4 regions of the Pseudoalteromonas sp. N1230-9 genome follow, and region 3 is predicted to be linked to each of the others. Evidence: predicted binding sites of a transcription regulator. Region 3 holds the regulator's gene; each other region holds the start of a gene.
The links. Region 3 encodes sigma-54, which starts transcription at its own class of promoters, with help from an activator protein. Its sites were predicted from a motif close to GTTGGCACGNNNNTNGNNT; they were not measured.
Positions count from the first base shown of each region.

Region 1 (3,189 bases), 560 kb from region 3:
CGGCAAAAACTGAAACAGATAAAGAAACGGATGCGAGCTTAGATCCGGTTATCGGCTTAGGTGGAAACCCAGTTAATATAGGCGGAGATAGCATCCAGTTTGGCATTGGCTCAGGTTCATCATTTAAAGGCGATTCAAAGTCAAACCAGTCTAATAGCTTATTTGGTGATATATCCGTCAATGTAATGCGCGTTTTGCCTAATGGCAACCTAGTGATCCGCGGTGAAAAGTGGCTAACCTTAAATACAGGCGAAGAATTTATTCGTTTAGAAGGCTTAGTTCGCCCTGAAGATGTGACCGCCGATAATACAGTCACATCGAATCGCATTGCGAATGCACGAATTCAATATTCAGGAAAAGGGCAAATGCAAGAGTCGCAAAGTGCAGGGTGGCTTTCTCGATTCTTCAGTAGTTCACTTTTTCCTTTTTAGAGGTAACACATCATGAATGGGGTTAAATGCATCATCGCACTTTGCTTACTTAGTTTGCAGTTTAGTGTGCAGGCTGAGCGGGTTAAAGATGTTTCTATGGTCGAAGGTGTTCGCTCTAACCAATTAGTTGGCTATGGTCTGGTGGTTGGTTTGCCAGGTACTGGTGAACAAAGCCGTTTTACTGAACAAAGCTTTAAAGCCATGCTTAATGGTTTTGGCATAACTTTGCCGGCGAGTTTAAAGCCAAAAATTAAAAATGTTGCCGCTGTTGCTGTGCACGCAGAATTGCCTGCATTTAGAAAGCCTGGCCAAACAATTGACATCACGGTCTCTTCAATTGGTAGTGCAGGAAGCTTACGTGGTGGTACATTACTGCAAACCTTCTTAAAAGGGGTTGATGGCAACACCTATGCGATTGCCCAAGGTAGCCTTGTAGTTGGTGGGTTAGGTGCAGAAGGTGCTGACGGTAGTCGTGTTATTATCAACACACCCACTGTTGGGCGTATTCCTAATGGCGCAACGGTTGAGAGAGCAGTTAAAAGCCCGTTTATGCAAGGCGACTACATTACCTTTAACTTGAATCGCCCTGATTTCACAACAGCAAAAAGATTAGAGCAAACAATTAATGACTTAGTTGGTCCAAATAGTGCGCAAGCAATTGATGCGGCATCGGTGAGAGTACTTGCACCTCGTGATGCATCGCAGCGTGTTGCTTATTTATCAACGCTTGAAAATTTGGAGTTCAAACCCGCTGACACTGCAGCAAAAATTATTGTTAATTCACGTACAGGCACGATAGTGATTGGTAAGAATGTTAAATTGCAACCGGCGGCGATTACGCATGGTGGATTAACCGTTACCATTGCTGAGCAGCAAAATGTTTCGCAGCCAAACGCATTTAGCGAGGGTGAAACAGTTGTGACTAATCAAAGCATTATCGATGTTGACCAAGATGATTCTCGTGCATTTGTATTTAATCCAGGAATTAGTCTTGATGATCTGGTGCGTGCTATTAACGAAGTGGGGGCAGCGCCGGGTGACTTAATGGCCATTCTTGAAGCACTTAAGCAAGCAGGGGCCATAAACGGACAACTTGTGATTATCTAATTAACTAAAAACGCGCGAAAGCGCGCTTTTAGTCTCTGCGTTATTATTCTAAATTCTTTTCTCTTATTTATTGGCTCATTTTTTGCATTTAATTGGGTATTAATAATTATTGTGTCAAAAAGCTGATGGATACTAATCATCTCGACAAGCAAAACTTTTTTGATTTAGGTAACTTAGACTCATTACGTCAAAGTGCCCTAAAAAGTGATGCCTCTAGCGATGCGTCAAAAGAGGCGTTAAAAAAGGCGGCGGCACAATTTGAATCTATTTTCACACAAATGCTCTTGAAGAGCATGCGTAAAGCGAATGAAGCGTTCGAAGATAAAGACAGTCCTTTTAACACCAGTGGCGTAAAGTTTTTTGAAGAAATGCATGATCAGCAACTATCAGTCGAGTTGTCTTCAAATGGCTCATTGGGTTTAGCAGATCTTATTGTTCAGCAGTTATCGCCTGATGGCAAAAAATTTATGCCAGGCTCTGTGCTTAGGACTACAACTGAGTTTAACAGTGATAGACGTGCAAGTGGTGTTGAACAGCCAGATACGACGACTAAAGCTGTCGAGACTACGTCAGCCAATGAACAAACTGAAAATCGCTTTGATGATGCTGAATCATTTATCAGCACGGTGTGGGAACATGCTAAAAATGCAGCTGAGAAAATTGGTTTAAACCCTGCTGTCATGGTTGCGCAAGCTGCCCTTGAGACAGGTTGGGGAAAACACATTATTAGCAAAGCAGACGGCACCAGTAGTAACAACTTATTCAATATTAAATCTGATAAAAGCTGGCAAGGTGACAAAGCAAGCAAACTTACTTTGGAGTTTGAGCAAGGTGTGCCTGTTAAGAAACAAGCCAGTTTTCGTTCTTATCAATCAATTAAAGAAAGTGTTCATGATTTTGTGGATTTCCTCAATGAGAATCCTCGTTATCAAGAAGCACTTGAAAACACCGCAGAGCCTGCAGCATTTTTAGATTCTTTACAAAAAGCAGGTTATGCAACAGACCCAAATTATGCCGATAAAATAAAGCAGGTACTAAAGCGTGTTGAGCTTCAAAGTGTTGCTGCTTCATTGGTACGTTAAGGAGTAAGCCCTCATGTCATTTAATATTTATGACATTGCAAATGCTGGTATAAGAGCAAACTCACAGTTGCTGCAAACCACCAGTAAAAACATAGCCAATGTTAATACAGAAGGCTATGTACGTGAGCGAACAGAATTTACTACCATGATCGACAATCAAGTTGGTCGTGGTGAAACTTATCGTTTACTCAATGAGTTTGCGCAAAAACAGCTCAATCGTGACACTTCAAGTAAAGCATTTTTTGACCAATTTGTTACAGAAGCAAGCCGCATGGATAGCTTATTCTCAGAAGAGTCAAATAGTGTATCAACCAGTGTTAATTCGTTTTTTAATAATATTCAAGAAAGCCTAAATCAGCCATCGTCAAATGTTGCGCGTTCTTTAGTGATGACAGATGCACAGAATTTAATTGATCAGATGGATAGACTATCGGGGATTGTTTCAGAGCAAAAAGCGGTTGTGAATGAGCAGCTAGAAATCTTTTCCGAAGAAGCGAATAATTTAATTCAAAGTATAAGTGAACTGAATTCACAAATTGTTGCTGTTGATGGCACTGACCGTGAGTCAC
Region 1 is NZ_CP090419.1:2,629,228-2,632,416, reverse strand. It holds gene flgH (flagellar basal body L-ring protein FlgH) at 1-431, shown strand, start outside; gene LY624_RS12285 (flagellar basal body P-ring protein FlgI) at 444-1,538, shown strand; gene flgJ (flagellar assembly peptidoglycan hydrolase FlgJ) at 1,664-2,620, shown strand; gene flgK (flagellar hook-associated protein FlgK) at 2,634-3,189, shown strand, end outside.
Region 1: the regulator sigma-54 is predicted to act here: its motif matches at 1,608-1,626, upstream of flgJ (flagellar assembly peptidoglycan hydrolase FlgJ).

Region 2 (3,189 bases), 330 kb from region 3:
AATTCTGCGAGCTTCTTTCCGACCTCATCAACTGATCGGGTATTTCTAACATCCAGTTGCGATAGGTTGTTACCAAGGCCAATAACATGGCCATGGGCATCAATAAGGCCGGGTAGCAAAGTCGCCTGCTCACCATCAAAGGCTGTTGCATCAGGATAACTGGCTTTTAAGGAGTCATTACCTGTTTTGACCACCTTGCCATCTTTGATGACCAATGTTGAAAACTGTTTGGTATCCCCTTTATAGGTCGGTGTGTAGCCATTGACGTTATAGATAACCGTTGTGTTTGCAAAACAGGATAGTGATGCTGATGCGAGTAAGCCGATGATGAATTTCATAATTGTCTTGTTTTTATTGATTTATAAAAACAGTATCAGAGTTGTCATAAACTGCAACTACTTGAACAAAAATGACAGGGGAAGGGTGCTTGGCACACCCTTAATTTATTTGCTAGCGTAAACTTCAAACTCTGCAAGTGATAACTTGTTATCTTTGTCTTTATCGTAACTTTGAAAACGAGACCAAAGTGCTGGGTCTCGTGCTGATTCAGAGCGACTTAAGTAGCCGTCATCATTGCGATCAAGTTGTTTAAACTTCTCACCAATACTGCCAGAGGCTAAGCTCATAGTACTAAAAAGAAAACATGAAACTAAGCTGGTGATGGTTAATCTTGTCATTGTTTGTTAGCTCTTACTTGTTAAATAATTTTTAAACTCAAGGAGTGATATGCGCTTGTCATTATCTGTATCCCACTGACTTATACGCTTTTTAAGATGAGGCTGAGGCGTAAGTTCGTCAGGGCTTAAATAGCCATCTTTATTCTTGTCGAGATGATTAAAACGTTGTTTTACATCTAATGCAAAGCTATTAAAGCTAAAAGTCATAAGGATTAGTGAAATAACTGAGACTATTTTCATACTGCGCTCCTTGTTAGTGAAAGTGCTTGCCATAATTTAATTCCCAAAATTAAATCCGTTTACACACTCCCTCAGGGATTATGGCAAACACTTTAAGTCGTTAAAGTTTGAATTTCTCAAACTCTTGCTCTGATAAAACCTGATCGTCATTTTTATCTAGATCAGCAAATTGCTTCAGTAAGTCATCATGTTGTGTGGCTTCTGTAAGCGAAATTTCACCATCGGCATTCGTATCAAATTTAGCGAAACGTACATCCATTTGTGATGCTAAAACGGTTGCGCTGATCACTAAAAACATCAGCGAGAAAGCGGCAATAAGTTGTTTCATTACAATCTCCTATTGAACAAACAATTGAAATTCTGAAAAAGAAATTTGGCCATCTTGATTCGTATCAATTTGTGAAAAGTTGTCGTGTAACAACGCGTCTTCCGATGCCTCTGATTCACTTAAAGTGCCGTTACTGTCTTTGTCCAGTTCTTTAAAAGAATCATTTAAGTTAAGGGCATACGTGGTTGTTGAAATACAACACACAAGCGTCAGCATAGTAATGGCCAATTTCTTCATTTTAATTCCTAAGAAAATTAATTATTTACTCTAATACAAAAACAATGCCAAAGTTAAAAGTTGTTGATTATCATGTTGTTATGTGTTTTTTAGCGTGTGTCGGTAGAAATTCTTACATGGTTTTGTGTCTTTTTTGCAACGGGAAAATAAATTTTTAAATTTAACCTTTTAAAATCAGTTGTTTAGTTTGTCTCCAAATTGCAACGATATTGATTTTTTAGTGAAAATAGTGCTGAATTTCAGATAAAATTCAGCCAGTGTATAACTTAACTCATAGATAATTTATACCTGTCACACCTTGAAGGAAACCTATGCAAAGGCAAGCTAGCAGTAAGTTCAAACATCTACTCGATTGGCGTCCCAATTTAATCGGGCAATTTGTGTTTAGTACTCTTTTATCATTATTGCCTTTATCTTTGGTTGTGATCCTATTTTTAAATGCGCTCAACAAGCAGCTTGCTGTCACACAAAAAATAGTGAGCGATAACTACTTAGTAACCAAAACATTTAATAGTCTTAAGCAGGACCTAAATAGCCTTGAGAGAGCAACAAGGCAAAACTGGGTGTTGAAAAGTGAATCACTTGACACCTTAATTGCAAATAAATGGCAGTCATCTTTGCAAAGCATTGATGAGCTAATTTTTTTGAGTCCCTCACCTGATTACGTTAACCAATGGCAGCAGCTAGCCGATGTGTTGAGCTTTGCTCAGCAACACTTGGTACATGAACAAAAACAAGATGGTGAGCTGTTTGCACCAGCCAGTAAACTGATTGCAGAGCAAACAGTGTGGCTACGTGATCAGAATGAATTACGCATCACGAAAAACCAACAACACTTAAAAACCTTACAAGCGTCATTTATAAATTGGCTATTGGCATTGATCCCTATTACTTTGCTGGTGAGTGGCGGGTTTTTATGGCGGATCAGTGGGCGTTTACGCGAATTGACATCTGTTATCGATAAACTGGGACAAGGTCATTGGCAACAAAATATTTCTGTTAAAGGTTCTTCTGAGCTTATTGAGTTAGGCAATAAGTTACAATGGGTACAAGCACAACTTCATATGCTTGAGCAGCAAAAAGATACATTCTTACGCCATGTTACACATGAATTAAAAACCCCATTGGCTTCTATGGTTGAAGGAACAGATCTCCTCGCTGATGAAATTGTGGGGCCTATCAATGCAGAGCAGCAAGCTGTATTAGAGCTTATTACACAAAGTATGGCGCGGTTACGCATTATGATTGAAAGCCTTTTAAATTATAATGCAATTCGCACCAGTAAGGAGAGCATCACCGAATTAGACTTTTCGGTGATGATGGGCAAAATAGAGCGACATTTTGAACATCGCCTAATAGCGCGAGATCAATCGTTGCTTTGGTTAAATGAATTACCTAGCCGCTCTCTTTATATTTCAACGGAATTATTAGAAATGATTTTAGTGCAGCTTATTTCCAACGCATTAAAATTTTCACCAGAAAAAGAAGCAGTTACCATTAAGGTGACATTTAAACACAGTAAGCTTATGGTGTCGGTGAGCGATCTTGGCATTGGTGTTGATGAATCCGAAAAAATGTCTATTTTTGGTGCATTTTATCAAGGTAAAAATGCCAAAAGCCAAGCTGAGATGGGCAGTGGCTTAGGACTTACTATTGTGAAAGAAACAGTTGAACAACTAAACGGTGAGCTAAAGCTCGAAGACAATG
Region 2 is NZ_CP090419.1:2,854,962-2,858,150, reverse strand. It holds gene LY624_RS13310 (amidohydrolase) at 1-338, opposite strand, end outside; gene LY624_RS13305 (EF-hand domain-containing protein) at 444-677, opposite strand; gene LY624_RS13300 (EF-hand domain-containing protein) at 684-917, opposite strand; gene LY624_RS13295 (hypothetical protein) at 1,018-1,245, opposite strand; gene LY624_RS13290 (EF-hand domain-containing protein) at 1,255-1,482, opposite strand; gene LY624_RS13285 (sensor histidine kinase) at 1,794-3,189, shown strand, end outside.
Region 2: the regulator sigma-54 is predicted to act here: its motif matches at 1,516-1,534, upstream of LY624_RS13290 (EF-hand domain-containing protein).

Region 3 (3,189 bases):
GTGTGCATACAATCTTAGTGCCTGTTGATAATAAAAAAGATGATAAAGGCCAGCCATGAGTACATTAAAAGCAGAGCTGCTAGCAAAGAGCTATAAAGGCCGCCAAGTTGTCAAAAATGTGGGACTAGAAGTCGAAGCAGGCAGTATTGTCGGCTTACTAGGTCCTAATGGTGCAGGTAAAACCACCACCTTTTATATGATTGTTGGGCTAGTGCCAAGCGACAAAGGTAAAATTAGTATTGATGACAACGACATCACTTTATTACCCATGCATAATCGTGCTCGATTAGGTATTGGCTATTTACCTCAAGAATCATCCATTTTTAGAAAGTTGACAGTCTACCAAAACCTGATGGCGATTCTTGAAACACGCAAAGATCTTAAAAAACAGCAACGAGAAGAAACACTCAATAACCTGCTTGATGAATTTAGTATTCAGCACATCCGAGATAGCCAAGGTATGGCGCTATCAGGAGGCGAGCGTCGCCGTGTTGAAATCGCGCGAGCATTAGCCGCAGATCCAAAATTTATTCTGCTAGATGAGCCTTTTGCTGGTGTTGATCCAATTTCAGTGTTAGATATAAAGAAAATTATAGAGCATTTGAAAAACCGTGGTATCGGTGTACTAATAACTGACCATAATGTTCGAGAAACCCTTGATGTTTGTGAAAAAGCCTACATTGTTTCTCATGGGGAGCTAATTGCATCAGGCACGCCTGAGCACGTATTAGCAGACCAAACGGTACGCGATGTCTATCTAGGCGAGCAATTCAGGTTGTAACCAATACACCATCGACTAGAGCATCTGCTAGACTTACAATAATGACAACATATTGATATTGACTCAAAGTAGTATCAATCAATGATTTAAAAGGATTGTTAGGGATACATGAGGCAATCATTACAGCTGCGCATGGGCCAGCAACTTACAATGACTCCACAACTGCAACAAGCCATTCGCTTATTGCAGCTTAGTACATTGGATCTCCAGCAAGAAATACAAGAAGCGCTTGATAGTAATCCTCTGCTTGAAGTGGAAGAAGCGGATTATAATGAAGAAGCGATCGGTAAAAACGAACAAAAATCTGACTCTGATGATTCACAAGTCACAGCTACGGCAGAAGAAGCACCCAGTGAATACGAGCAAGAGAGCAGTGATGCACTCAATAAAGATACCGTCAGTGACGACCTAGCAATGGATGTCACGTGGGATGAGTACATGAGTGCAGCCCCTTCAACCTCGTCAGGGCCAATGCCAGAAGATGAGTCTATTTACCAAGGTGCGTCAACCGAAACTCTCCATGAATATCTGATGTGGCAACTACAGTTGACCCCATTTAGTCCGACTGACGAAGCGATTGCTGTTGCTATAGTCGAAGCTATCGATGACTCAGGTATTTTAACTGTGAGTTGTGAGGATATTGTTGAAAGCTTTAATCAAAATGATGATGAAGAAGAAATAGAACTTGATGAAGTCGAAGCGGTCTTAAAAAGAATACAGCTATTTGATCCTGTCGGCATTGGTGCTCGCAGCTTACAAGAGTGCCTATGTATACAACTTCGTCAATTCGATGCAGATACACCTTATTTGGCTGAAACTAAAATGGTTTTATCTGAGCACATCGAATTATTAGCAAGTCGCGACTATCGTACTTTGATGAAAAAGACTAAGCTTAAAGAAAACGAGCTTAAAGAAGTGATGACACTTATCCATAGCTTAAACCCTAAGCCCGCGGATAGCATCGTACGTGAAGAGTCTGAATACGTCATACCTGATGTATCGGTAAAAAAAGTAAAAGGTCGTTGGGTGGTTGAGCTAAACCCTGACTGTATGCCAAAGATCAGAGTGAACAGCCAGTATGCGGCTATGTCACGCTCTGTAAAATCAAGCAGTGACAGCCAGTTTATTCGCTCTCATCTGCAAGAAGCTAAGTGGTTTATTAAAAGCTTAGAGAGTCGGAATGATACTTTATTAAAAGTAACGAACTGTATTGTTCAACAACAACAGGCTTTCTTTGAACACGGCCCAGAGGCGATGAAGCCGATGGTGCTAAATGATGTCGCTGAAATGGTCGAAATGCATGAATCGACGATTTCACGGGTAACAACGCAAAAATATATGCATACCCCAAGGGGTATTTTTGAGTTGAAATATTTCTTCTCAAGCCACGTCAGCACAGAAAATGGTGGCGAGTGTTCATCAACGGCAATACGCGCTTTAATCAAAAAGCTTATTGCCGCAGAAAACTCAGCGAAGCCATTGAGTGACAGTAAGATTGCAGATATATTGGCTGAGCAAGGAATTAAAGTAGCTAGACGTACAATTGCAAAATACCGAGAGTCTCTAGCAATACCGCCGTCTAATCAGCGTAAAAGCTTGATTTAGACGTTTTACATAGAAGGAAAATGCTTATGCAACTAAACCTAACTGGTCGTCATGTAGAAATCACAGATTCATTAAAAGACTATGTAAACACCAAGTTTGCGAAACTAGAAAGGCATTTTGATCATATTAATAATGTTCATGTCATTCTAGATGTAGAAAAATTAAGTCAAAAAGCAGAAGCAACTTTACATGTAAACGGAGGCGAACTGTTTGCCTCTACAGAGCATCAAGATATGTACGCGGCCATCGACTCGCTAATTGATAAGCTTGATCGCCAAGTTATTAAACACAAAGAGAAATTAGCTCGACACTAAATTATGAAACTTAGTTCACTTACTAGCCAGGACTGCAGCAAAGCTGCGGTCCTTTTTAATAGCAAAAAAAGAATTCTCGAATTTATCAGCGAACTCGCTCATAAGCAGCTTCCTCATCTATCGCAGCAAGATATTCTTAATGCTTTACTCAATCGAGAAAAGTTGGGGAGTACAGGAATTGGTAGAGGCATTGCTATTCCGCATGGTCGTATGTCGGGTGCTGATAAACCACATGCGTTTATTATAGTGAGCGAATCGCCAATTAACTTTGATGCAATTGACAACCGCCCTGTTGATATTTTTGTTGCACTCATCGTACCTGATGGAGACTGCCAACTTCATTTAAAGACCTTATCAACAATTGCTGATAGACTAAAAGATAAAGAATTTTGTAAACAGTTACGCAGCGCAAAAACCGATCAGGAACTGTTTCAAGTTATTGCATCAGAGGCATAAATGGAATTAATTATTATCAGTGGCCGTTCTGGC
Region 3 is NZ_CP090419.1:3,184,390-3,187,578, forward strand. It holds gene lptA (lipopolysaccharide transport periplasmic protein LptA) at 1-59, shown strand, start outside; gene lptB (LPS export ABC transporter ATP-binding protein) at 56-781, shown strand; gene LY624_RS14795 (RNA polymerase factor sigma-54) at 890-2,386, shown strand; gene hpf (ribosome hibernation promoting factor) at 2,413-2,700, shown strand; gene ptsN (PTS IIA-like nitrogen regulatory protein PtsN) at 2,704-3,156, shown strand; gene rapZ (RNase adapter RapZ) at 3,157-3,189, shown strand, end outside.

Region 4 (3,189 bases), 740 kb from region 3:
AAGCAAGTGCTTCGCTCAGTGAAGAGGCAACTTGTGGGATCTCAGCAGCTTCTTCAGCTGGTAAGTCGTATAAATCTTTATCCATAGCGTCGCCAGGGTGGATCTTGTTTTTGATACCGTCAAGGCCAGCCATAAGCATTGCTGAGAATGCTAGGTATGGGTTAGCTGTTGGATCAGGGAAACGTACCTCGATACGACGTGCTTTTGCAGACGGTACCACAGGGATACGGATTGAAGCAGAACGGTTACGTGCAGAGTATGCAAGCATTACTGGTGCTTCGAAGCCTGGTACTAGACGTTTGTACGAGTTAGTTGACGCGTTAGCGAATGCGTTGATTGCTTTAGCGTGCTTGATGATACCACCGATGTAGTAAAGTGCTTCTTCAGAAAGACCCGCGTATTTGTCACCAGCGAAGATGTTTACACCATCTTTACCTAAAGATTGGTGACAGTGCATACCAGAACCGTTATCACCTACAAGTGGCTTAGGCATAAAGGTTGCTGTCTTACCATAAAGGTGAGCCATGTTATGGATAACATATTTCATCTCTTGGATTTCGTCTGCTTTTAATACCATGGTATTGAAGCGTGTTGCGATTTCGTTTTGACCCGCAGTTGCAACTTCGTGGTGGTGAGCTTCTACAACTTGGCCTAGTTCTTCAAGAACTAAACATGTAGCTGAACGCCAGTCGTGTGATGAATCAATAGGTGAACATGGGAAGTAGCCACCTTTAACACCTGGACGATGGCCTTTATTGCCACCTTCGTAGTCTTTATCTGAGTTCCATGCAGCTTCGATATCATCAATTTTGTACATAGAACCAGACATGTCTGATTTGTATTTTACATCATCAAATAGGAAGAACTCTGGCTCTGGGCCGAATAAAACAGTGTCAGCGATACCTGTTGAACGCATGTATTCTTCAGCGCGCTTTGCAACAGAGCGTGGATCACGCTCGTAACCTTGAAGTGTTGAAGGCTCAACAACGTCACAACGTACGATTAAAGTAGCTTCTTCAGAAAATGGGTCCATTTTAGCAGACTCAGGTACAGGCATTAGTACCATGTCTGATTCATTGATGCCTTTCCAGCCAGCAATTGAAGAACCGTCAAACATTTTGCCATCTTCAAAGAACTCTTCATCAATTTGGTGATGAGGAATAGAAACATGCTGTTCTTTACCTTTGGTATCAGTAAAGCGTAAATCAATGAACTTAACGTCATTTTCTTTGATAAAATCTAAAACCGATTGTGACATGTGTCCTCCAATTGTTGGGTTTTATTTTTGCTGCATTATTGCTTTTGTTTTATATAAGCTGATTTCATGCCATATTTTTAACATGTTGTTTAGGCTTATAAAAAAAAATAGAATAGGGTTTTGTTAAAACTTTTTGCACAATTTTGGTGCGTAAAAGTTTCATTGTGGTGCATTGCTTTTTCACGATGCCAAATGCACAGAAATTGAACATACCTAATCGTTGAACTCTGCGCTTAATTTACTCTCAAAATATGGCTCATTACTCAGAATATCGCCAGTTTTTACTATTTGAAATGAATAAATTTCATAAATTTGTCATTTATAAAACAGATACTTAGAAAAAGCCTGAAGAAAGTTTATAAATTTATATTGGATAAACTTTCATCCATGCCATTATTAAGGGATAATATGCGCCCTTTTAAATCCTATGCTGGGACATCTGGTGAAAACTCAGATGAGTGCGTAGATCTTGCAGGATCAATGAGATTCAATTTCTCTGAGAAAAAATATGAGCATCGAAAAGTTAAGAAATATAGCGATTATCGCCCACGTTGACCACGGTAAAACAACTTTGGTTGATAAACTGCTTGAGCAATCAGGCACATTAGAAACGCGCGGCGGTAACGAAGAGCGCGTAATGGACTCAAACGACATTGAGAAAGAGCGTGGTATTACCATTTTAGCTAAAAATACAGCTATCTCTTGGAATGACTACCATATCAATATCGTAGATACCCCAGGACACGCCGACTTCGGTGGTGAAGTAGAACGCGTACTTTCGATGGCTGACTCAGTATTACTACTTGTTGATGCTCAAGAAGGTCCAATGCCACAAACGCGTTTCGTAACGCAAAAAGCATTCGCACAAGGTTTAACGCCGATTGTTGTTATCAACAAAATCGACAAACCAGGTGCACGTCCTGACTGGGTTATGGACCAAGTTTTCGATTTATTCGATAACCTAGGTGCAACTGACGAACAGTTAGACTTTAAAGTAATCTATGCATCAGCTATCAACGGCTGGGCAACAATGGATTTAGACACGCCATCTGACAACATGGAACCTATGTTCCAGATGATCGTTGACGAAGTATCTCCACCGGATGCAGATCCTGAAGGTGCTCTTCAAATGCAAATTTCTCAGCTTGACTACAACTCATACATCGGTGTTATCGGTGTAGGTCGTATCAAGCGTGGTACTGTTCGTCCTAACCAACAAGTAACGATTGTTAGTGCAGACGGTACTAAGCGTAACGGTAAAGTTGGCCAAGTAATGAGTTACTTAGGTCTTGAGCGTCACGAAGCAGAATCTGCCGGCGCGGGTGACATCATTGCTATCACAGGTCTTGGCGAGTTAAAAATTTCAGACACTATCTGTGATGTAAATACCGTTGAAGCATTACCACCACTAAGCGTTGATGAGCCTACAGTAACAATGACGTTCTCTGTAAATACATCACCATTTGCTGGTAAAGAAGGTAAATTCGTAACTTCACGTAACATCCTTGAGCGTTTACAAGCTGAGCTTGTTCACAACGTTGCGCTACGTGTTGAAGAAACTGACAACCCTGATAGCTTCCGTGTTTCTGGTCGTGGTGAATTACACTTAGGTATCTTAATCGAGAACATGCGTCGTGAAGGTTACGAGCTTGCTGTATCTCGTCCACAAGTAATTTTACGTGAAGTTGATGGTCAAAAAGAAGAGCCATACGAAACTCTTACAATCGACTGTCAAGAAGAGCACCAAGGTTCTATCATGGAGCAAATTGGTCTTCGTAAAGGTGAACTAACAGACATGTCTCCAGATGGTAAAGGCCGTGTACGTATGGACTTTATGATCCCAAGCCGTGGCTTAATTGGTTTCCAAACTGAATTTATGACATTAACCTCTGGTTCTGGTCTTCTTTACCATACATTCGATCACTATGGTC
Region 4 is NZ_CP090419.1:200,640-203,828, forward strand. It holds gene glnA (glutamate--ammonia ligase) at 1-1,258, opposite strand, end outside; gene typA (translational GTPase TypA) at 1,767-3,189, shown strand, end outside.
Region 4: the regulator sigma-54 is predicted to act here: its motif matches at 1,314-1,332, upstream of glnA (glutamate--ammonia ligase).